3 regions of the Burkholderia cepacia ATCC 25416 genome follow, and region 1 is predicted to be linked to each of the others. Evidence: predicted binding sites of a transcription regulator. Region 1 holds the regulator's gene; each other region holds the start of a gene.
The links. Region 1 encodes FliA, which starts transcription of late flagellar genes. Its sites were predicted from a motif close to CTAAAGTTTNNNNNNNNNNNGCCGNTA; they were not measured.

Region 1 (7,523 bases):
CGCGAAGGGCGTGAACCTCGTCGCCGCGCGCATCCGCGAACTCGCGGCCGAACACAACGTGCCGCTGCTCGAAGCGCCGCCGCTCGCGCGTGCGCTGTATCACAACGTCGAACTCGAACGCGAGATTCCCGGCTCGCTGTACTCGGCCGTCGCCGAAGTGCTCGCGTGGGTCTACCAGCTCAAGCGCTTCCGTTCGGAAGGCGGCGCGTTCCCGGCGGTGCCGGTCGACCTGGACGTGCCGGCCGACCTCGACAAGGGCGCGTCGGTCTCCGCCGACGACGAACGCGAGGAAGCCGAAGACACGCTCGGTAACGGAGGCGCGGCATGAGCACCCCGACCGGCCTGTTCGCGAAGCGCCAGAATCCGTTCGCGGGCACCAACCTGCGCGCGCTCGCGGGCCCGATCCTCATCTGCATGATTTTGGGGATGATGATCCTGCCGCTGCCGCCGATGCTGCTGGATCTGCTGTTCACGTTCAACATCGCGCTGTCCGTGATGGTGCTGCTCGTCAGCATGTACACGATGAAGCCGCTCGATTTCGCGGCGTTCCCGAGCGTGCTGCTGTTCTCGACGCTCCTGCGCCTGTCGCTGAACGTCGCGTCGACGCGCGTCGTGCTGCTCGAGGGCCACACCGGGCCGGACGCGGCCGGCCAGGTGATCGAGGCGTTCGGCCACTTCCTCGTCGGCGGCAACTTCGCGGTCGGCATCGTCGTGTTCGTGATCCTGATGATCATCAACTTCATGGTGATCACGAAGGGCGCGGGGCGGATCGCCGAAGTGTCCGCGCGCTTCACGCTCGACGCGATGCCCGGCAAGCAGATGGCGATCGACGCCGACCTGAACGCGGGCCTCATCAACGAAGAGCAGGCGCGCAAGCGCCGCCTGGCGGTCTCGCAGGAAGCCGAGTTCTACGGGTCGATGGACGGCGCGTCGAAGTTCGTGCGCGGCGACGCGATCGCCGGCCTGATCATCATGGCGATCAACGTGATCGGCGGGCTGATCGTCGGGATGGTCCAGCACGACATGACGTTCGCCGCGGCCGGCACGAACTACACGCTGCTGACGATCGGCGACGGCCTCGTCGCGCAGATCCCGTCGCTCGTGATCTCGACGGCGGCCGGCGTGATCGTGTCGCGCGTCGCGACCGACGAGGACATCGGCACGCAGATCACCGGCCAGCTGTTCACGAACCCGCGCGTGCTGAACATCACCGGCGCGATCATCGTGCTGATGGGGCTGATCCCGGGCATGCCGCACTTCGCGTTCCTCGCGCTCGGCGGCGGCGCGATCTGGCTGGCCCGCACGCAGACGAAGCGCGCGGCGGCCCGCAAGGCGGCCGGCGACCTGACCGACATCGCGCCGCCCGCCGTGCTGCCGTCCGACAGCCACGAGGCGACCTGGGACGACGTGCAGCTGATCGACCCGCTCGGCCTCGAAGTCGGCTACCGGCTGATCCCGCTCGTCGACAAGAACAGCGACGGCGAACTGCTCAAGCGCATCAAGAGCATCCGCAAGAAATTCGCGCAGGAAATCGGCTTCCTGCCGCCCGTGATCCATATCCGCGACAACCTCGAGCTGCGGCCGAACGCGTACCGGATCGCGCTGAAGGGCGTCGAGATCGGCGTCGGCGAAGTGTTCCCGGGCCAGTGGCTCGCGATCAACCCCGGCCAGGTGACGGCCGCGCTGCCGGGCGCCGTCACGCAGGATCCCGCGTTCGGGCTGCCGCCCGTGTGGATCGACGTCGCGATGCGCGAACAGGCGCAGGTGTACGGCTACACGGTGGTCGACGCGAGCACGGTCGTCGCGACGCACCTGAACCATCTGGTCGTCCAGCACGCGGCCGAGCTGCTCGGCCGCCAGGAAGTGCAGGCGCTCGTCGAGCGCACCGGCAAGGACGCGCCGTCGCTCGTCGAGGACCTCGTGCCGAAGACGATCTCGCTGACGACGCTGCAGAAGGTGCTGCAGAACCTGCTCGAGGAAGGCGTGCCGATCCGCGACATGCGCACGATCCTCGAGGCCGTGTCCGAACACGCGGGCCGCGGCGACGCGTTCGAGATCACGGCCGCGGTGCGGCTCGCGCTCGGCCGCGCGATCACGCAGCAGTGGTATCCGGGCGCGGGCGAGATGCAGGTGATGGGCCTCGACGCAAATCTCGAACGCGTGCTGTCGCAGGCGCTCGCCACCGGCGCGAACCCGGGCCTCGAACCCGGCCTCGCGCACAACCTTCTGACCGGCACGCAGCAGGCGATGCTGCGTCAACAGAATCTCGGGCTGCCGCCCGTGCTGCTCGTGCAGCACGCGCTGCGCGCGATGCTCGCGCGTTTCCTGCGCCGCAGCCTGCCGCAATTGAAAGTGCTGTCGTACGCCGAAGTGCCGGACACACGCACGATCAAAGTCGTTAACGTCATCGGGGGTTCCGCTTGAACATTCGCAAATTCACCGGCGCAACGAGCCGCGACGCACTTCGTCTCGTGCGCGAGGCGCTCGGCGCCGACGCGGTCGTGCTGTCGAACCGCACGCTCGATGACGGCAGCGTGGAAATCGTCGCCCTCGCCGATTCGGACCTGGCCGCCGTGGCGCCGCCGGCCGCGGCGCGCGCACGCATGGCCGCGCCGCGCGTGCCGGAATCGGTGCCCGCCGCCGCGGTGCCGGGCATCGTGTCGCGCCCGGGCGCGGCGCTCGCCCGCCCGGCCGTCAATCCGTATGCGGCAGGCGAAGGCGGGTTGCCGGACGTGTTCTCGTCGGTGTTCGGCGCAAGCGCCGAGGCGGACGCGGACTCGGGCTCGGATGACGCGGCCGCGCAAGCCTCGACGCTCGACGCGGACCCGCTGGCCGGCGCCACCGCCGCCGGTGCGTCGGTCACCGGTGCGCCGGCCGCGACTTCCGAACCCGCACCGTGGCTGGTCGAGCACGCGAAGCGCCTGACCCAGCAGCGCGATGCGCTGATGGCGCGCACGCAGGCGGCGCCCGCCGCGCCGCAGCCGAGCCCGCCGGCCCCGCAGGCCGCCGCGAGCGCGACGCCGCCCGGCTGGGCGCGCGACATCGTGCGCGACGCCGAACGCCGGATGCCGGCAGCCGCGACCCGCGCGCCGGACCCGGGCGCTGCGCAGGCCGCGAAGGCGGCCGAGCGCACGCGCCTGTCCGCCGACGCCGCCGCCGCGGTGGCCGATGCGGTGAAGTCGCGCATCGAGCGCATCGTCAACGACACGGTGATGCAGGAGCTCGGCGAGCTGCGCGGGATGATGGAAGAGCAGTTCGACAGCCTGATGTGGCACGACCGCCAGCGTCGCAGCGCCGTGCATGGCGCGCTGACGAAGCACCTGTTCTCGGCCGGTTTCTCCGCGCAGCTCGTGCGGATGCTGGTCGACAACATGCCGTCCGGCGACGGCGCGCAGAGCTTCGAGCAGGCGGCCGAATGGGCGCAGTCGGTGCTCGCGGCGAACCTGCCGGTGCTCGACAGCGAGGACGCGCTGATGGAGCGCGGCGGCGTGTTCGCGCTGATGGGGCCGACGGGCGTCGGCAAGACCACCACCACCGCGAAGCTGGCCGCGCGCTGCGTGATGCGCTTCGGCGCGAGCAAGGTCGCGCTGCTGACCACCGACAGCTACCGGATCGGCGGCCACGAACAGCTGCGCATCTTCGGCAAGATCCTCGGCGTGCCCGTGCACGCGGTGAAGGATGCGGGCGATCTCGCGCTCGCGCTGTCCGAGCTGCGCAACAAGCACATCGTGCTGATCGACACGATCGGCATGAGCCAGCGCGACCGCGCGGTATCCGACCAGATCGCGATGCTGCACGGCGCGAACGCGCCGGTGCAGCGCCTGCTGCTGCTCAACGCGACGAGCCATGGCGACACGCTCAACGAAGTCGTGCAGGCGTACCGCAGCGCGGGCGAGCATCCCGACCTGGCCGGCTGCATCCTCACGAAGCTCGACGAGGCGACCCACCTCGGCGGCGTGCTCGACACGGTGATCCGCTACAAGCTGCCGATCCACTACGTGTCGACCGGCCAGAAGGTGCCGGAGAACCTGTACGTCGCATCGACCCGATTCCTGCTGAAGAGCGCGTTCTGTGTGCCGCGCGACGGCTCGCCCTTCGTGCCGCAAGACGAGGACATGCCGACGCTGCTTTCCGCACTGACCGCACGTTCCACCGCCGAGCTGCACGAGGTGCGATTTGGATAAACAAATCATCGACCAGGCCGAAGGGCTGCGGCGCCTGCTGGCCGGGCGCGCGTCGCGCATCGTCGCGGTGACGGGCGGGCCGGCGGGTGTCGGCTGCACGTCCACCGTCGTGAATCTCGCGGCGGCGCTCGCGTCGCTCGGCAAGGACGTGCTCGTCGTCGACGAGCGCGCCGACGTGCATTCGGCCAGCGCGACGCTCGCGGGCGCGTGGCTGCGTGACGGCGAACGCACGCGGGTCGCGGCCGGCTTCGGCCTGTGCGCCGCCGCGCGGCTCGCGCGCGCCGGCTACACCGACGCGCAGCTCAGCGATTTCATCGACGGGCCGGCCGACATCGTCCTCGTCGACGCGCAGCTCGGCGCCGACGGTTCGTTCTCGGCGCTCGCCCGCGAAGCGCACGACGTGCTGGTCGTGACGCGGGTCGCGGCGCAGGCGATCACCGAGGCATACGCGTGCATGAAGCGGCTGCATTTCGCGCATGCGTTCGCGCAGTTCCGCGTGCTGACCAATCACGTCGGCAGCCACGCGGATGCGAAGGTCGCGTTCGACAACCTCGCGGGCGTCGCGAGCCGCTACCTGACGGTGTCGATCGCCGACGCGGGCTGCGTGAGCGCCGATCCGCTCGTCGAGCATGCGCGGGAGCTGACGCGCGCCGCGGTCGACGCGTTCCCGTCGTCGGCCGCCGCGCGCGACTACCGGCAGATTGCCGCCGACCTGCTGTACTGGCCGATGCGCCCGCGTTCGGGTGCGGGCCGCGCCGTGCACGCGGGCGGCAAGCCGTCGTATGAGGCGGGCGCGGCACACGCCGCGTGAGTGCCACCGGAAGGAGAGAGCCATGATGTACAACGCTCAAGGAAAGATGTCCCAGGCCGACGTGCTCGCGCAATATGCGCCGCTCGTGCGCCGCCTCGGACTGCAGCTCGTCGCGAAGATGCCGGCGAGCGTCGACCTCGACGACCTGATCCAGGCCGGCATGATCGGCCTGATGGACGCGGCCGGCCGCTACAAGGAGGACCAGGGCGCGCAGTTCGAGACCTACGCGACGCAGCGCATCCGCGGCGCGATGCTCGACGAGCTGCGCAGCAACGACTGGCTGCCGCGCAGCCTGCGCAAGACGTCGCGCGAGGTCGAGCACGCGGTGCACCAGGTCGAGCAGCATCTCGGCCGCTCGGCGAGCGAGACCGAGATCGCGCAGCACCTGAACATGCCGCTCGACGAGTACCAGGGGATGCTGCAGGACCTGCACGGCAGCCAGCTGATCTACTACGAGGATTTCGACCGCGCGGCCGACGACGAGCCGTTCCTCGACCGCTACCGCGTCGACCACGCGGACCCGCTGTCGGCACTGCTCGACGAGCACCTGCGCGAAGCGCTCGTCGAGGCGATCGAGCGGCTGCCGGAGCGCGAGAAGCTGCTGATGTCGCTGTACTACGAACGGGGTCTGAATCTGCGCGAGATCGGCGCGGTGCTCGAAGTGAGCGAATCGCGCGTATGCCAGCTGCACAGCCAGGCCGTCGCGCGCCTGCGCGCGCGGCTGCGCGAACAGGCGTGGGTCGGCGCGGAATCCTGACCCTTTACCGTTCCTGACGGCCGCGCGCGTCGACGCCGCGCGTTCGGCATCTGCATCCGTGTGCGCATTCCGCGCGCCGATTTGCTACAATCCCCTCCGTTTTCCGAGGAGCGTTGCGACGGACCTCTGCGTCCGCCAGGCTCGGAAAGCTTCACCAAGCAGCCGTGCGGCGCGCGTATCGCGACCGTCGCACCGGCCCCGCTTCCTGAACGGCGCTCACGTCACCAATCTAGAAACTTTTTAGAAAGGAGGGCGTGATGAACGCCATTATCGATTCCAAGGCTTCCAACGATTTCGTCGTCGCCGACATGGCGCTGGCCGGCTGGGGCCGCAAGGAACTGAACATCGCCGAGACCGAAATGCCGGGCCTCGTGCAGATCCGCGACGAATACAAGGCGCAGCAGCCGCTGAAGGGCGCGCGCATCGCGGGTTCGCTGCATATGACGATCCAGACCGGCGTGCTGATCGAGACGCTGAAGGCGCTCGGCGCCGACGTCCGCTGGGCGTCGTGCAACATCTTCTCGACGCAGGACCACGCGGCTGCCGCGATCGTCGAAGCCGGCACGCCGGTGTTCGCGTTCAAGGGCGAATCGCTCGACGAATACTGGGAGTTCTCGCACCGCATCTTCGAATGGCCGAACGGCGAATTCGCGAACATGATCCTGGACGACGGCGGCGACGCAACGCTGCTGCTGATCCTCGGCGCGAAGGCCGAGAAGGATCGTTCGGTGATCGCGAAGCCGACCAACGAGGAAGAAGTCGCGCTGTACAAGTCGATCGCGAAGCACCTCGACGCGGACCCGACCTGGTACTCGACGCGCCTCGCGCACATCAAGGGCGTGACCGAAGAAACCACGACCGGCGTGCACCGCCTGTACCAGATGGAAAAGGACGGCCGCCTGCCGTTCCCGGCGTTCAACGTGAACGACTCGGTCACGAAGTCGAAGTTCGACAACCTGTACGGCTGCCGTGAATCGCTGGTCGACGGCATCAAGCGCGCGACCGACGTGATGATCGCGGGCAAGGTCGCGGTCGTCGCGGGCTACGGCGACGTGGGCAAGGGCTGCGCGCAGTCGCTGCGCGGCCTGGGCGCGACCGTGTGGGTCACCGAAATCGATCCGATCTGCGCGCTGCAGGCGGCGATGGAAGGCTACCGCGTCGTGACGATGGAATACGCGGCCGACAAGGCCGACATCTTCGTGACGGCCACCGGCAACTACCACGTGATCAACCACGATCACATGAAGGCGATGCGCCACAACGCGATCGTCTGCAACATCGGCCACTTCGACTCGGAAATCGACGTCGCGTCGACCCGCCAGTACCAGTGGGAAAACATCAAGCCGCAGGTCGACCACATCATCTTCCCGGACGGCAAGCGCGTGATCCTGCTGGCGGAAGGCCGCCTCGTGAACCTCGGCTGCGCGACCGGCCACCCGTCGTTCGTGATGTCGAACTCGTTCGCGAACCAGACGCTCGCGCAGATCGAGCTGTTCGTGCGCGGCAACGAGTACGAGAACAAGGTGTACGTGCTGCCGAAGCACCTCGATGAAAAGGTCGCCCGCCTGCACCTCGCGCGCATCGGCGCGAACCTGTCCGTGCTGTCCGACGAGCAGGCTTCGTACATCGGCGTGCAGAAGGACGGCCCGTTCAAGCCGAACCACTACCGCTACTGATCCGATGCGCCGCCGCCGCGGTGCCGTGCGCGCGTCGCCGACGCGCACCCGGCACGGCGGCACGGCGCGGGATCGCCGGCTGCCGCGGCGCGCCT
Region 2 (7,523 bases), 430 kb from region 1:
GGCCGCAAGCGTCGTGGCCGGCTGCGGCGTGCCGTTGCTGTCGGTGTACGACGCGCTGACCGTGTACTTGCCGTCCGGCAGTGCATTGCCCGCCGAGTCGGTCGGCGTCCAGTTGAACGGCACGGTGCCGGCCGACTGCGCGCCCGCCTTGATCGTGTTCACCACGGTGCCCGCCGCGTTCTTCACGGTGATCGTCAGGTTCGACACCGAGCTCGACAGCGACACGCCGAACGGCGACGCCGCGCCGCCCTTCACCGCGACCGCGTTGCCCGGCGCGAGCACGTTCGTGCCGATCAGCAGCGCGGCCTGCGTCTGCTGGCCGGCCGTGAGCTGCGACGACAGCGACGTGAGCGACGTATTCAGCTGCGCGATGCCGCTCACCGTGTTGATCTGCGCGAGCTGCGACGTCATCTGCGAACTGTCGACCGGGCTGGTCGGGTCCTGGTTCTGCAGCTGCGTGACGAGCAGCTTCAGGAACGTCGCCTGCAGGTCGCTCGCCGACGTGCCGTTGGTCGACGACACGTTGTTGGTGTTCATCGTGTCGGTCGGCAGGGTCGACACGTTCGTGCCGTTGCTGCCGATCGTCGTGCTGGAGGAAGTCATCCTGGGTGGCCTTCTGTCTGGACTTTCGGAACTGTCGGGTCTGTAAGGTCGGTCGGCGCGCGGCTTACGAGCCGATCGTCAGCGTCTTGAGCATCAGCGTCTTCGCGGTGTTCAGCGTCTCGACGTTGGCCTGGTACGAGCGCGACGCCGAGATCATGTTCACCATCTCCTGCACCGGGTCGACGTTCGGCATCTGCACGTAGCCGTTCGCGTCGGCGGCCGGGTTCGACGGGTCGTAGGTCGACTTCATCGGCGACGGGTCGTCCATCACCTTCGTCACGCGCACACCGCCCACGCCCTGGCCGGACGCGGTGCGCGCGCCGCCGATCGGGTCGGTCGCGAACACGACCTGCTTGGCCTTGTACGGCTTGCCGTCGGGGCCGGTCGCGCTGTCGGCGTTCGCGAGGTTCGACGCGGTGACGTTCAGGCGCTGCGACTGCGCGGACAGCGCCGAGCCGGCGACGCCGAAGATGTTCATCAACGAAGGCATGGAAGCTCCTTTTGCTCGGATTCGGAGGCGGTGCGCGCCGTCACTGGTTCGTCGTGATCGCGGCGATCATCGCCTTGATCTGCTGGGTCATCACGGTCATCCCGGTCTGGTAGTGCAGCGCGTTGTTCGCGAACTGCACGCGCTCGACGTCGAGATCGACCGTGTTGCCGTCGAGCGACGGCTGCAGCGGCATCCGGTACTGCGCGCGGCCGTAGTCGTCCGCCGGGCCGCCCGTCGGGATCAGCTTCGCGGTGCCGGCCATGTGGCCCGCCGCCGTCGACACCATCGACATGCCGCTCGTCACGCCGGCCGGCTGCGTCATCGGCAGTTGCGCGGCGTTGCTCGGCGCGAGGCCGCCATTGGCCTGCTTCAGCGAGCGCGCGAGCGTCGACGCGAAATCGACGTCGCGGGCCTGGTAGCCGGGCGTGTCGGAGTTCGCGATGTTCGACGACAGCAGTTCCTGCCGGTAGGCGCGCACGTCGAGCGCCTGTCGGCCGAACGCGAATTCCGCATCGAGTTTGTCCAGCATGTGTGCGTCTCTCCGTATGAAGCGCTGCACGCCCCTCGCGCCGGATGGCGACCCGAGAGGCTTTTTTCCATGACAGCGATGGTAGGCGCCGGACGCAACTGGCAATCGGGCGAATAACGCGGCAAAGGCCCCCTCTATTCATCGTTTGCGCGACGGCCCCGCTCCCTAGAATGCGAAGCGGAGCAACGGATCGGGGATCGGGCGATGACTGGCAGCGCACTTCGCGGAAGGAACGGGCGGCTCATGCACGTCCGGCGTGCGTTTGCGCGTGCGTTTGCGCTCGCCGCGGCGCTGTGGATCGCCGCCCCGGCCGCGCACGCGGACGACGGGATGATCGTGATTCCCGGGCGCGGCGAGACGGCCGAAACCGCGCTCGCGCACGCCAATGCGGCAAGCGGCGGGCAGTTCGGCGGGAATGCGGCGATGGCGCCGGGTGCGGGCCTCGCGCCGGACGCGGGTCGCGCGGCGAGCGGCACCGGCTACGCGCCGCAACCGGCCGGCACGATGGTCGTGACGACCGTCCCGCCGCCGGCGGCTGCTGCGGTACCGGCGCCCACGCCCCGCCCCACCTACGCAGCCTCCCGCGCGAACGCCGGATACGGCACGCCGCGCGCTGCCGATCCGACTGCGATCGCGACGGTCGTCGCCGGCACGGCCGAACCCGCATCGAATCCCGTACGGCCGGCCCCGCAGCCGGCTTTCGCCTCGCGCATGGCGGCCGCCCGCGCCGCGTCGGCATTGCCGGCGCCGCGCGCGACGCCGGGTTCCGCCAACGCGGCTCCGGCGGCCAATGCAGCCAATGCCGCCCAGCCCGCGACGCCGCCCGGCCAGCAGGATCCCGAGTCGATCCGCCGCGCGGCTCTCGCGTTCCTGCAGCAGCAGATCGCGGGCCTGCCCGGCAAGACCACCGCGACGGTCACGACCGCGTTTCCGCGCGGGCTCGCCGCGTGCACGACGCTCGAGCCGTTCATGCCGACCGGCGCGCGCCTGTGGGGCCGCACGACGGTCGGCGTGCGCTGCGCGGGCGAGCGGCCGTGGACCGTCTACCTGCAGGCGAAAGTGACCGTGCAGGCCACCTATTACGTCGCCGCACGCCAGATCGCGCCCGGCGAGCCGCTCTCCGCGGCCGACCTGGTCGCCCGCGACGGCGACCTGACAGTGCTGCCGCTCGCGGTGATCACCGATCCGGCGCAGGCGATCGGCTCGACCGCGCTCGCGCGCATCTCGGCCGGGCTGCCGCTGCGGCAGGACCTGCTGAAGAGCGCGGCGTCGGTGTCGGCCGGCCAGACGGTGCGGGTCGTCGCGGCCGGGCCCGGTTTCACGATTTCGGCCGAGGGCAGCGCACTGGCGAATGCCGCGCCCGGCCAGTCGGTCAGGGTGCGGATGGCGGCGGGCCAGATCGTCACGGCGATCGTCAAGGACGCCGGCACCGTGGAGATTCCGCTGTAGGGACGGATCCAGCGGCAAGAATGTAAAGAATTGTTTATTCGGAGCATTTCGGGCTCGCGATGCTAAAGTTCGGGCCGACCCGGCCGTTATCTGGGTCAAACCGAACAGGAAACCCATCGTGAAGATCGATTCCACTCCGAACCCGAGCCCCCTGGCGCCGACCGGCAACGGCGCGACCCGTGCGCCATCCGGCACGGCCTCGTCTTCGTCCGCGCAGGCGGCCGACGCAGGGTCGACCGGCGGCGACACGACCGTGAACCTGTCGGGTCTGTCCGGCCAGTTGCGTTCGGTATCCGCGTCCGGCAACGCCGATATCGACACGGGCCTCGTCCAGTCGATCAAGGACGCGCTGAACAACGGCACGTTGACGATCGATGCGAACAAGATCGCCGACGGCGTATTGAATACCGCCCGCGAGCTGCTGCAGCAGCAGCGCCCGGGCAACTGAAGCCGGCCTCGCGGCCGGTCCCCCGGTCTCCCGGTTTGCCGGCGCGCCCAACCCGCGCCGGCGCGACGAGCATGACGCGATGAGAGAAGAGCTGCTGGCCACGGTCAACGACGAACACGCGACGGTCGAGGCGTTCGCGTCCCTGCTCGCCTACGAGGAAAAGGCGCTGACGATGGCCCAGCCGCTCGAGATGCTGCCCGGGATCGTCGAGAAGAAGAGCGAGCTGATCGACCGGCTCGCGCAGCTCGAACGCACGCGCGACACCCAGCTTTCCGCGCTCGGCTTTCCGGCCGGCAAGAAGGGGATGGACCAGGCCGCCGAGCGCGATGCGCGCCTCGCCGGCCGCTGGCAGCTGCTGCAACAGGCCGCCGAACGCGCGCGCCAGGCCAATGCGAACAACGGGATGCTGATCCGGATCCGGATGGACTACAACGAGCGCGCGCTCGCGGTACTGCGCTCGGCGCCCGCGCCGGCCGGCGTCTATGGCCCCGACGGGCGCGTATCGGCGCTCATGCGCTGAAGCACTGACCGACCAACTGACTGACCGGCAGTGGCGCCGCTGCCTTCCCTGCCGCACCTCGTAGCAGCTCGTAGTACCTCGCAGCAAGCACCTCGCCGCCATTCGCGGCCTCCCGCATTTCGACAGACCGGGCTCGAACCCGGCACTCACGGTCCCTTCCGATACACGGCTGCGCAACCGCGCCGCCGTCCCGTCACAACAATCAGAAGAGGGCCGCATGCCATATTTCCGCATTCCGTTTTCGTACCGCACCGCCGCCGTTTCCGCCGTCGCGGCGCTGGGCGCCGCATTGACGCTTTCCGCCGCGCAGGCCGCCGGCGCCGCGCCGCTGCCCGTGCCGACTGGCGACATGTCGCTGTCGCCGGCCGGCCCCGACATCGTGCCGACGGCCGCGCCGGGCACGCCCGGCGCGACGCCGCGCGCGTCGCGCCGCGGGTCCGACACCTACACGTACCTGCGCTGCTGGTACCGGATCGACGCGGATCCGCTGAAGCCGGCCGCGACCTACGAATGGGCGCGCGACCCCGCCGGCGGCGACTGGTATCGCGTGTCCGGCTACTGGTGGGCGGACGGCATCACGCAGTGGAAGAACATGTTCTACAGCACGACGACGCAGGACACGCTCGCCGACGTGTGCCGCAAGACGCTGGCCGCGAAAGGCATCGGGTCCGACCTCGTGCAGGCGGTCGCGGCGAACAACGCGCTGTCGTTCAACTACACGGTGTGGACCGTCGACACCGCGCAACAGGACACACGCGTCAACAAGCTGATCGTGTTCGGCGACAGCCTGTCCGACACGCAGAACATGTTCAACGCGAGCCAGTGGAAGCTGCCGAACGGCACGAGCTGGCAGGCGGGGCGCTTCAGCAACGGCCCGGTGTGGGCCGAATATCTCGCGAACGCGCTGCGGCTGCCGTTCTACAACTGGGCGATCGGCGGCGCGGCGACCGACCAGTACCTCGTCGTGCCGGGCCTCGTGCAGCAGATCGACTCGTGGCGCGAATACATGGATCGCGCACCGGACTACCGGCCCGCCAACACGCTGTTCGCGGTGTTCGCGGGCGGCAACGACCTGGTGAACTACGGGCGCTCGCCCGAGCAGGCGGCGAATGCGGTGCGCGACAGCCTCGAGCGGCTCGCCGCGGCCGGCGCGACGCGGATCATGCTCGTCACGCTGCCGGACGTGTCGCGCGCACCGGTGTTCGCGACGCGCACCGACACGGCGAGCGTCGCCGCGCAGGTGAAGGACTACAACCGGCGCCTCGCCGACGCGGCCGCCGCGCTGCGCGCCCGTTACGGCGCGACGCTGCGGCTCGAGGTGTTCGACGCGTACGCGCTGTTCGACGACCTGCTGAGCCATCCTGCCCAATACGGCTTCGACGACGCGAAGCGCGCGTGCCTCGACATCCCGAAACCGTCGTCGCTCACCTACCTGAGCACGCAGACGCCGCGTGCGGACTGCCGCGACCCGGCGCGCTTCGTGTTCTGGGACACGCTGCACCCGACGACACGCACACACGCGTGGCTCGCCGAGCGGATCGCGCCGTTCGCGCGGGCGCGCCTGCTGAACTGACCGGCGCGGGCGGCGGTGCCTACAGCAGCGGACACGCGGTGACCTGCGTGCCGCGCTCGACGCACAGCCGCTCGTAGTCGCGCAGGTATGCGCGCTCGTCGTCGTCCAGCAGGTCGAGATCGATCAGGTCCCAGTCGTAGCCGACCGTCACGATGTTCTCGAACGTCACGGTGTCCGGCTGCGCGTCGTCCTGACGGATGATCACGATGTTCTCGATCCGCACGCCGCCCTTGCCCGGCAGGTAGATGCCCGGCTCGACCGAAATCACCGCATTCGGCACGAGCCCGTACTGCGCGCCCGGCGCGAACCGCACGCCGCCCTCGTGCACGTGAATCCCGACGCCGTGCCCGGTGCCGTGGCCGAAATCGTGGCCGTGATCGCGGCACACCTGCCGCACGAGCGCATCGACGTCGCCGCCCTTTGCCGTGCTCGGGAAGCGCGTGACGAGCCCCTTGATGCAGGCCTTCAGCGCGACCGTGTAGATCTCGCGCTGCCACGGCTGCGCGACCGTATCCGGGTGCGTCCGGCGCAGCACCACGCGCGTGCAGTCCGTCGCGAAGCCGGCTTCGTAATACGCGCCGCTGTCGAGCAGCACGAGTTCGCCTTCCGTCAGCTCGACGTCGGCGCTCGCCGCCGTGTAATGCGCGAACGCGCTGTTCGCGCCGTTCGCGGCGATCGACGGAAACGTCAGCGCAACCGCCGAACGCGCGGCGTATGCATCGTTGATCGCGCGCGCCAGGTCGTATTCGGTATGGCGCACGCCCGGCTCGCCCGTCTTCGCCCAGCGCATCGTCTCGGCGATCGCCGCGGAACTGCGCGCAAACGCGTCGCGGAACCGGTCGAGCACCGCCGGCGTCTTGCCGGCCCGCATCGCCTCGACCGGGTTGAAATCGGCATGCCGCGCCTGCGGCCATACCCGCTTCACCGCGTCGACGAGCGCGCAGTTCACCGATTCGAAGCCGTAGCACACGTGATCGACCGCGAACGGCGCGAGAAAGCGCTCGAGCGCCGCGACATCGCGCCGGATCACGTGCAGCGCCGGATACGACTCGAGCGTGACCTCGCAGCGATCGCAGCCTTCCGGCAGGAACAACGCCACCTGCCCGCCCACCGCGAACAGGAAGCCGAGGTGCGACGACGCATTCGGGATGTGATAACCGCGGCTGTTCAGCAGATACGCGAGGTCGTCCGATGCGCAGGTGAAGAAGGCGGTCCTGCCGTCCGGCGCGCCGGTATGCGCGGCGAGCTTGCGGCTCAGCGCGTCGAGGTTCTGCGCAACGCTCAGGCCGGTCATCGCTTCCGGCACCTCGAAGATCGGCCGCTCGACGACCCAGCCCGGCAACGCGATCGCGAGGTCGATCTCGCGATCGGTGAGACTCGTCCAGTCGAGCGACGCGGCCTGCGTCTGCTCGAACAGGCGATCGCGCTGCGCGACGCTGATCCGCCGCGCGTCGTAGCCGACCCGTGCGAGCCGGCTCCCGTGCGCGACCAGCCAGTCGGCCATCGCCTGCCAGATCGTCACGTTCATCCCGAGCTTCTCGATGCGCACGCGCGCCGGATCGCACTGCTGCTCGGCCTGCAGGTGATAACGACCGTCGACGAACAGCACGAATGGCGGCATGCCGAGCGCCTGCGCGGTCGCCGCGCTCAGGAAGATCCCGCAGCCGGCCGAACCGTCGAAGCCCGACAGCGCATAACGCGGGTTGTTGCTGCGCGGCAGGTACTCGGTCACGTATTCGTCCTGCGACGTGACCAGTACCGCGTCGAGCCGCGCGGCGTCGAGCAGGCGCGACAGGCCCGCCTGCGTGTCGACGACGGACGCGTCGTACGGGGGAAGGCCGGAGAAGCTGTATTTCAGTCGATCGATCATCGGAAGCCCGTTATGCATTGTTGTCGGCGGCCGGCGGTGAC
Region 3 (7,523 bases), 910 kb from region 1:
TGGCGGTCGGGAACACGTCGTTCGACGACTGGCCGCGGTTCACGTCGTCGTTCGGATGAACCTTGCGCGCTTCGCCGCGCTCGCCGCCCATCAGTTCGCTCGCGCGATTCGCGATCACCTCGTTGAGGTTCATGTTGGTCTGCGTGCCGGAGCCCGTCTGCCACACGGCGAGCGGGAATTCGCGCGGATGCTTGCCGGCGATGATCTCGTCGGCCGCGTCGATGATGGCGCGCGCCTTGTCGTCGGCCAGCACGCCGAGCGACTGGTTCACGGCCGCCGCGGCGCGCTTGACGATCGCGAGCGCGTGGATCAGCTCGGGCGACTGCTTCTCGGTCGAGATCCGGAAATTCTGCAGCGAGCGCTCGGTCTGCGCGCCCCAGAGCCGGTCGGCCGGTACGGCGATCTCGCCGAACGTATCGCGTTCCATCCGAACTGCTTCGTTCATGATCCACTCCTCCAGGAAAGGGGAAAGGCCGCGCGTCGTCGCGCGGCATCAGGCATAACCAGACGTATCGTGAGGCAGTCGCGCCGCTGGCGCGGCGTCTCGAGGTCTTCAGCCGACTAGCATAGCGCCGGCCGGGATTTCGCGTCGTGTCGCGCTCAGTGCGGCGACGTCATGAGCGACGCGCTCTTCAGATGAAAGCGCCACGCCATCAGCACGGCCACGCTGGCAAGGCCGGCCGCGAGACCCCACCAGAGGCCGCGGGCGCCGAGGCCCACGTGGAACGCGAACCAGTAGCCGGTCGGAAAACCGATGCCCCAGTAGCCGAGGGTCGCCGCGAGCATCGGGATGCGCGTGTCCTTCAGGCCGCGCAGCGCGCCCGACGCGACGGTCTGCGCGCCGTCGACGATCTGGAACACCGCGGCGATACCGAGCAGCGACGCGGCGAGCGACACCGTGGCCGCGTTCGACGGATCGTCGAGGTTCAGGTACAGGCCGACGATCGCGTGCGGCGCGACGATCAGCACGATGCCCGACAACGTCATGAACGCGACACCGAGGCCGAGGGCGACGAAACCCGCGTGCCGCGCGGCGACGGGCGCCCCCGCGCCGACCCAGTAGCCGACGCGCACGTTGGCGGCCTGGCCGATCGCGAGCGGCACCATGAACGCCACCGACGCGACGTTCAGCGCGATCTGGTGCGCGGCCAGCGACGTCGCGCCGAGCACGCCGATGGTCAGGCCGGTTGCGAGGAACAGCGTCGACTCGACCCCGTACGTGATCGCCACCGGCCAGCCGATGCCGATCAGCTCGCCCATCATGGGCAGCTTCGGGCGCGCGGCGGTGACGAAATGACGGAAGCGCTGCCGGCCGTGCAGCAGCCAGATCAGGGCGAGCGCGGTGAGCCAGATCGTGATCGTCGTCGCGACCGCCGAACCGAGGAAGCCGAGGCGTGGCAGCCCGAACGCGCCGTGGATCAGGCCGTAGTTCAGCACGGCGTTGACGCCGACGCCGCCGATCGACACCCACAGCAGCCGCCGCGCCGCACCGATCGCCGGAAGGAATGCACGCATCAGCCCGACACCGATCAGGCTGCCGAGCGCGGCGAAGCGCAGGATGCCCGTGTATTCGCCGACGTGATGCGCGAGCAACGGCGGCTCGTGGAACATCAGCAGGATCGGTTCGGACAGCGACAGCGCGATGATGGCCGGAATCGCGAGCAGCACGGACAGCGCGAAGCCGGTCCAGTAGATGTGCGGTACGCGCTCGTCGGCCTTGGCGCCGCGCGCGTGCGCGACGCTGACGCTGACCGACGACAGCACGCCTTGCAGCACGGTCACGATGACGAAGAAGAAGTTCGCGCCGAGCCCGCCCGCGGCGAGCGAGTCGGGGCCGAGCGAGCCGAGCAGCACCGTGTCGGTGACGCTCATCGCCATCTGCGAAAGCTGCGCGATCGCGAGCGGCGCGGCGAGGCGGGCGGTATCGGCGGCATGACTGGACAGGGACGGCGGCGCGGCGGCCGTCCGCGTAAGACCGGAATGCGACATGGAATGGGCGCTCGCGCGGGTGCGGGCCCGCGCTATATGTATTTATTTTGAGAGACGGCTAGCTTACGGCTTTATTCGAACCGTGTCGAACGCGCGCGCCGATGGCCATGTCGCAGGCAGGGGAACCGTCGGCCCTAGGCTTCGCGCACCGCAATGCGCGTGTCGCCGAGCAGGACGACCTGGCCCGCGCGGATCTTGCAGGTCTTGCGCAGTTCGACCGCGCCGTCGACTTTCACCGCGCCGGACGCAACGATCAGCTTTGCGCTGCCGCCGCTGTCCGCGAGGCCGGTGATCTTGAGAAGGTTGTGCAGCTCGACGTATTCGCCGGTCAGCGTGAAATCCAGGTTGGGCATGACGAAGAAGGTGCGCAAGGCGCGGGAGGAAACGCTCCGCATCATACGGCACCACGGGCCGGCACGCGAGCGCGGGCCGCCGCGGCATGCAGTTGTTAAGGACTGTGAGCGACTCGTCAGCAAATGAAACGGTGGGTAACAGTCTGAGAGATTCGAGAACCGGCCGGGCGCGCCGCGGGTCTTTTTCGTACCTGCTGCGTGTTGCGGCAGGGGAAGCGACGGACCGCATCGCTGCGGTTCGGGCTCACAACTTCCTGAGGAGAATTGCCATGTCCAAGATTCGTACGATGCTGATCGGTGCCGCGCTGACGGCGTTCGCTACTTCGGCCGCATTTGCCCAGACGGGCACGGCGGTGCAGGGCACGGCCGGTGCCGGCGTGCAGGCGCAGACGCCGGCGGCCGGTGTCGGTGCCGGCATGCAGGGCAGTGCGGGCGCGAACGCGTCGGGCAATGCCGCCGGCGGTGCAACCGATGCGGTCGGCGCGGCAGCCGACGGCGCGAAGGATACGGCGTCGTCGGCCGTCCATTCGGCCAAGAAGCACACGAAGCATGCCGCGAAGTCGGCCAAGAGCCATGTCGGTTCGGCCAAGGCGAAGGCCGGCGAAGCGACCGAAGGCGGCGCATCGGTCGGTGCGGAGGGCGGTGCATCGGCCCAGGGCGCCACGCAGTAAGCGGTGCCTGGCGCCGCGCGACGCTCGTCCCTGACGGTGCGTCGCGACGGCGGTCATCCAACGGCCCGGTTCGCATTGCGCGAACCGGGCCGTTTTCGTGTATCGATGCGCTTGGGGGTGCCGTTACGGGCGGCGCTGTCCTTGCCCTTGTCCCGGACCCTGTGCCGGCCGCGCGGCAGCCGGGGTGAATACGCTGCGCAGCCACGCGGCGAGCCGTGCGAAGACGTCGTACGGCTCCTCGACGAAGATCTCCGGCTTCAGCAGCCGCAGGTATTCCATGATCTGCTGCGCTTCCTGCTTCTGGAACGAGCCGTGCGCGAGCCCGAGCCGCAGCAGCCCGCGCAGTTCGCCGAGCTTGTCGCGCGCGGTGCTGCCGACGCTCATCTCGCACGCGAGCTTGGCCTCGTAGACCCGTTGCCGCAGCGATTCCGCGAGCCGCCACGCCGGCGTCTGCATCAGTTCCTCGAGTGCCTGGATGTCTTGCGCCGCGCCCTTGATCTGCGACGCGAGCGGGTCGATCAGCGACGGGTCGCCCTGCGCTTCGGCGACGATCGCCTTCGCCCAGTCGCGGCAAGCCTTCGCGAGTTCGTCGGGGGTCCATTCGGAGCGGGACGCGAAGCCGAAGCCGAATTCGCCGGCCTGTCGCATCAGGATCGCGACGACGTCCGGGAATTCCTTGTCGAGCGTGCGTTTGGCCCACGCGTACTGGCCGCCCTGCAGCATCCGCTGCACCGCGTGCTCGGTCAGCGGCACCATGTTGTCGAGCAGTTTGGCGCGCAGGAAATCCTCGAACGACGGCGTCGCGAACTGCGGGTCGAGTTTCAGCGACACGCGGACGAACGCATCGTAGTCCTTGCGCAGGGACTCGAGCGTGTCGTCCTTGAGGGAAAGGGTGATCTGGCCCATGAATCGTCTCGATGGCGGCCCGCGCAAGCCGGCGGCCGGCACGGCGCACCGGGGCGGGCGCAGCGTCGACTGACCGGTGCGCGCCGAGGCCGGTGGCGGGTCTTCATCTCCTATATCGGCCTGCCGGGCGGAAACTTGAGCGCGGGTGACCGAGCGTGTGCTCAGGCGGGCAGCCAGTGGGGCAGCACGACCCCTTGCCAGAAGAAGAACACCGCGAGCCCTGCCGCGATCGTCACGAGCGGGCGGCGGGTCGCTGCCGACACGAGCACGGCCGCCAGCGCGCCGACGAGCTGCGGATTGCGCCAGGTCAGCTCGGCCGTGCCGCCGTGCGGCGAGACGGCCATCGGCACGATGATCGCGGTCAGCACGGTGACGGGCACGAAGCCGAGCGCGGTCCGCACGAGCGGCGGGAAGGCCAGCCGTTCGCCGAACAGGAACAGCGTCGAGCGGATCGCATACGTGATGACGGCCATCCCGAGAATCAGCAGCGCGTAGCTCACGATGCGGCCTCCGTGCGCGAGCCGGCACGCGATCGTTCGTGCAGCAGCGTGAGCGCGACGCCGATCGCGACGCCGGCGGCGACGGCGCCGAGCAGTCCGAGCTTGTACGGCCAGCCCTGCCAGAAGTACGCCAGCGTGCCGGCCGTCACGGCCGCCGCTAAATAGCGCAGGGTGCCGAGCTGCGGGACGACGATCGCAATGAAGGTGGCCGCCATCGCGAAATCGAGGCCGAGCGACTGCAGGCCCGGGAACGCCGCGCCGAAACCGATGCCCGCGAGCGTCCAGACCTGCCAGTTCAGGTACATCGCGAGCCCCGAGCCGAAGAAGTAGTGGGGGCCGATCGCGCCGGGCGGGAAATGCCGGTAATGCGCATAGGCGACCGCGAACACCTCGTCGGTCATCAGCGCGCCGAGCGTGGCGCGCCAGCGCAGCGGCAGGTGCGCGACATAGGGCGCGAGCGTCGCGCTGTACAGCAGGTGACGCAGGTTCACGATCAGCGTGGTCGCGAGCACGACGACGAAGCTTGCGCTACCCGCGATCAGGCCGAGCGCGATGAACTGCGCGGAGCCCGCGAACACGGCAAGCGACATCAGCGTGCCATGCCACGCGGCGAGCGGGCCGCCGCCGACGAGCGTGCCGAAAATCACGCCGAACGGGGCGGCGCCAATCATCATCGGGATCGTGTCGCGCGCGCCGTCGAGCCATTCGTTGAACGGGCGGCGAGCGGGCGATGCGGGTGTCGGGTTCAAAGGGTGCTCCTCCATGAACGGGAGGATAGCGGGCGGGGGGCGAGCCGGCTTGTATGTTCTTGCGCTTGGACGGCGAGCCGGTGCTTGCCTGCTTGCAGGCGCCGGCGGCATCGCGCTGGCGGGCCGGACGCCGCGCGTCAGCTCGCCTGCCAGCGCCCGGGCGGTACGCCGAACATGCGTTTGAAATGCCGCGTGAAGTGGCTTTGGTCGACGAAGCCGCTGGCCGCCGCGACGTCGGCGACGGGCACGCCCGCGCGCAGCGGCGCCAGCGCGCGCTGCAGGCGCAACTGGTTGCGCCACGCATGCGGCGGCATGCCGTTCGTGCGGGTGAACAGGCGCGCGGCATGGAACGGCGACAGGCCGGCCGCCTGCGCGACTTCGTCGAGCGTCACCGTGCACGTCAGATCGGCAGCGAGCCGTTCGCGCATCGCGTCGACCCGGGGTTCGTCCGACGCGAGCGGCGCCGGTCGCGGCAGGGCGTCCGCATGGCGCACGATCAGCGTCGACAACGCATCGAGCATCGCCGTTTCGGCGGCGAGCGGATCGTAGATGCGGGGTGCGCCCGTCGCCGGAACGTCAGCTGCTTGCCCGTGCGCCTGCGAGGGCAGTGCGTGCTCGCTGCCGGCCTCCATCATCCGGTGCGCCAGCGTGAGCCGCGCCGCCAGGTCGGCGTCGCGAATCACGTCGGGCGCAAACCACGGCGCGTCCTGCGGGCGGCCGGCGATCGCGCTGGTGAGTTCGCGGATGAAATCGACCGGCATGTAGCTGACGCGATAGCACCAGCCCTCGTCGGCCGCACGCGACCCCGTATGCACTTCGCCGGGATTGATCACGGGCACGGTGCCGGTTTCTGCGACATGGCCGCTGCCGCGATAGGTGAAGCGTTCCGCGCCTTCGAGAATCACGGGGATCGTATACGCGTCGTGCCAGTGGGGCGCGAACGTGTGGTCGCGATAGGTGGCCGTGACGAGATCCGCATCGGGCAGCAGCGGCGTGCGCCAGTAGCGTGCGGAGTCGGGAAGGCGGGTGGCGGACATGATCGGGCGCGGAGCGGTCGAACCGACAGTGTATCGCTCGCGCGCCCGGCGGGCGCGGGCTTTACTTGACCGGAATCGTCGTGCCGGCCGGCATCGGCACCGCGGTGACGGCGTTCTTCGGGCTGCCGCTGACGATGCGGTCGCTGTAGGTCAGGTAGACGATCGTATTGCGCTTGGTGTCGACCACGCGCACGACGTGCAGGGTCTTGAAGATGAACGACATGCGCTCGCTGAACACGTCGGTCTGCTGCTTGAGCGGCTCCTTGAAGCTGATCGGGCCGACCTGCCGGCACGCGATCGACGCTTCGCTCGGATCCTCGGCGACGCCGAGCGTGCCCTTGATCCCGCCGGTGCGCGCGCGCGACACGTAGCAGGTCACGCCGTTCACGACCGGATCGTCATACGCCTCGACGACCACGCGATCGGAGCCCGTGACGCGGAAATGGGTGTTGACGCTGCCGACTTCCTCCGCGTGTGCGAGCGGTGCCGCGGCGAATGCGGAAAGCAGGAGGGCGAGTGGTGCTGAGCGGAGGAGGCGGTGCTTCATCGACGGAACCGGATGCGAATGCGGGACAGAGACTCTAGCATGCGCGCGACCGGGCGATGAAAGCCGAAAGGCGGGCCGGAAAAACAAAAGGCCCGTCGAATGACGGGCCTTTCGCTATTTGGCTCCCCGACCTGGGCTCGAACCAGGGACCTACGGATTAACAGTCCGGCGCTCTACCGACTGAGCTATCGGGGAATAAATCGGTACATCTGCTTGTTTGTCTACCAGCAAAAAGCCCGTCCACTTTCAACGGGCCTTTGCGTTTTTGGCTCCCCGACCTGGGCTCGAACCAGGGACCTACGGATTAACAGTCCGGCGCTCTACCGACTGAGCTATCGGGGAACAAACAACAACAGCAGAGAAACGAGATTGTATGGAGCGTTGATCAACCTGTCAACACTTTTGGGCCGCGGCGCACAAAAATTTTTTTGCGGCCGCTGCGCGATCAGCGCTCGAGCAGGTGCAGTTTGTCCTGCACGTCCTTCCACTCGTCCGCGTCGGCCGGCGCCGGCTTGGTCTTCGTGATCGACGGCCAGTCCTTTGCCAGCTCGGCGTTCAGCGCGGTGAACTGCTGCTGGTCGCCCGGAACGTCTTCTTCGGCATAGATCGCATTGGTCGGGCACTCGGCGACGCACACGGCGCAGTCGATGCACTCGTCCGGATCGATGGCGAGAAAGTTGGGACCTTCACGGAAGCAATCCACCGGGCACACATCCACGCAGTCCGTGTATTTGCACTTGATGCAGCCTTCGGTCACAACGTGAGTCATTA

Region 2: flgM (flagellar biosynthesis anti-sigma factor FlgM) is a predicted target of FliA. The motif match lies at 3,134-3,160, and genes of this name have one in related genera.
Region 3: APZ15_RS09170 (DUF4088 family protein) is a predicted target of FliA. The motif match lies at 4,033-4,059, and genes of this name have one in related genera.

What each region holds. Positions count from the first base shown of each region.
Region 1 covers NZ_CP012981.1:1,090,705-1,098,227, forward strand. Annotated here, with positions in the region: gene flhB (flagellar biosynthesis protein FlhB) at 1-328, shown strand, start outside; gene flhA (flagellar biosynthesis protein FlhA) at 325-2,424, shown strand; gene flhF (flagellar biosynthesis protein FlhF) at 2,421-4,184, shown strand; gene APZ15_RS04915 (nucleotide-binding protein) at 4,177-4,995, shown strand; gene APZ15_RS04920 (RNA polymerase sigma factor FliA) at 5,018-5,752, shown strand; S-adenosyl-L-homocysteine riboswitch at 5,852-5,977, shown strand; gene ahcY (adenosylhomocysteinase) at 6,010-7,428, shown strand.
Region 2 covers NZ_CP012981.1:660,617-668,139, forward strand. Annotated here, with positions in the region: gene APZ15_RS03015 (flagellar hook assembly protein FlgD) at 1-603, opposite strand, end outside; gene flgC (flagellar basal body rod protein FlgC) at 668-1,093, opposite strand; gene flgB (flagellar basal body rod protein FlgB) at 1,134-1,622, opposite strand; gene flgA (flagellar basal body P-ring formation chaperone FlgA) at 1,827-3,071, shown strand; gene flgM (flagellar biosynthesis anti-sigma factor FlgM) at 3,190-3,519, shown strand; gene APZ15_RS03040 (flagella synthesis protein FlgN) at 3,599-4,039, shown strand; gene APZ15_RS03045 (SGNH/GDSL hydrolase family protein) at 4,257-5,612, shown strand; gene APZ15_RS03050 (M24 family metallopeptidase) at 5,632-7,482, opposite strand.
Region 3 covers NZ_CP012981.1:2,003,999-2,011,521, forward strand. Annotated here, with positions in the region: gene fumC (class II fumarate hydratase) at 1-445, opposite strand, end outside; gene norM (multidrug efflux MATE transporter NorM) at 601-1,989, opposite strand; gene APZ15_RS09160 (RNA-binding S4 domain-containing protein) at 2,124-2,342, opposite strand; gene APZ15_RS09165 (hypothetical protein) at 2,612-3,013, shown strand; gene APZ15_RS09170 (DUF4088 family protein) at 3,137-3,919, opposite strand; gene APZ15_RS09175 (AzlD domain-containing protein) at 4,081-4,419, opposite strand; gene APZ15_RS09180 (AzlC family ABC transporter permease) at 4,416-5,183, opposite strand; gene APZ15_RS09185 (AraC family transcriptional regulator) at 5,306-6,205, opposite strand; gene APZ15_RS09190 (CreA family protein) at 6,267-6,752, opposite strand; tRNA gene APZ15_RS09195 (tRNA-Asn) at 6,872-6,947, opposite strand; tRNA gene APZ15_RS09200 (tRNA-Asn) at 7,019-7,094, opposite strand; gene fdxA (ferredoxin FdxA) at 7,198-7,521, opposite strand.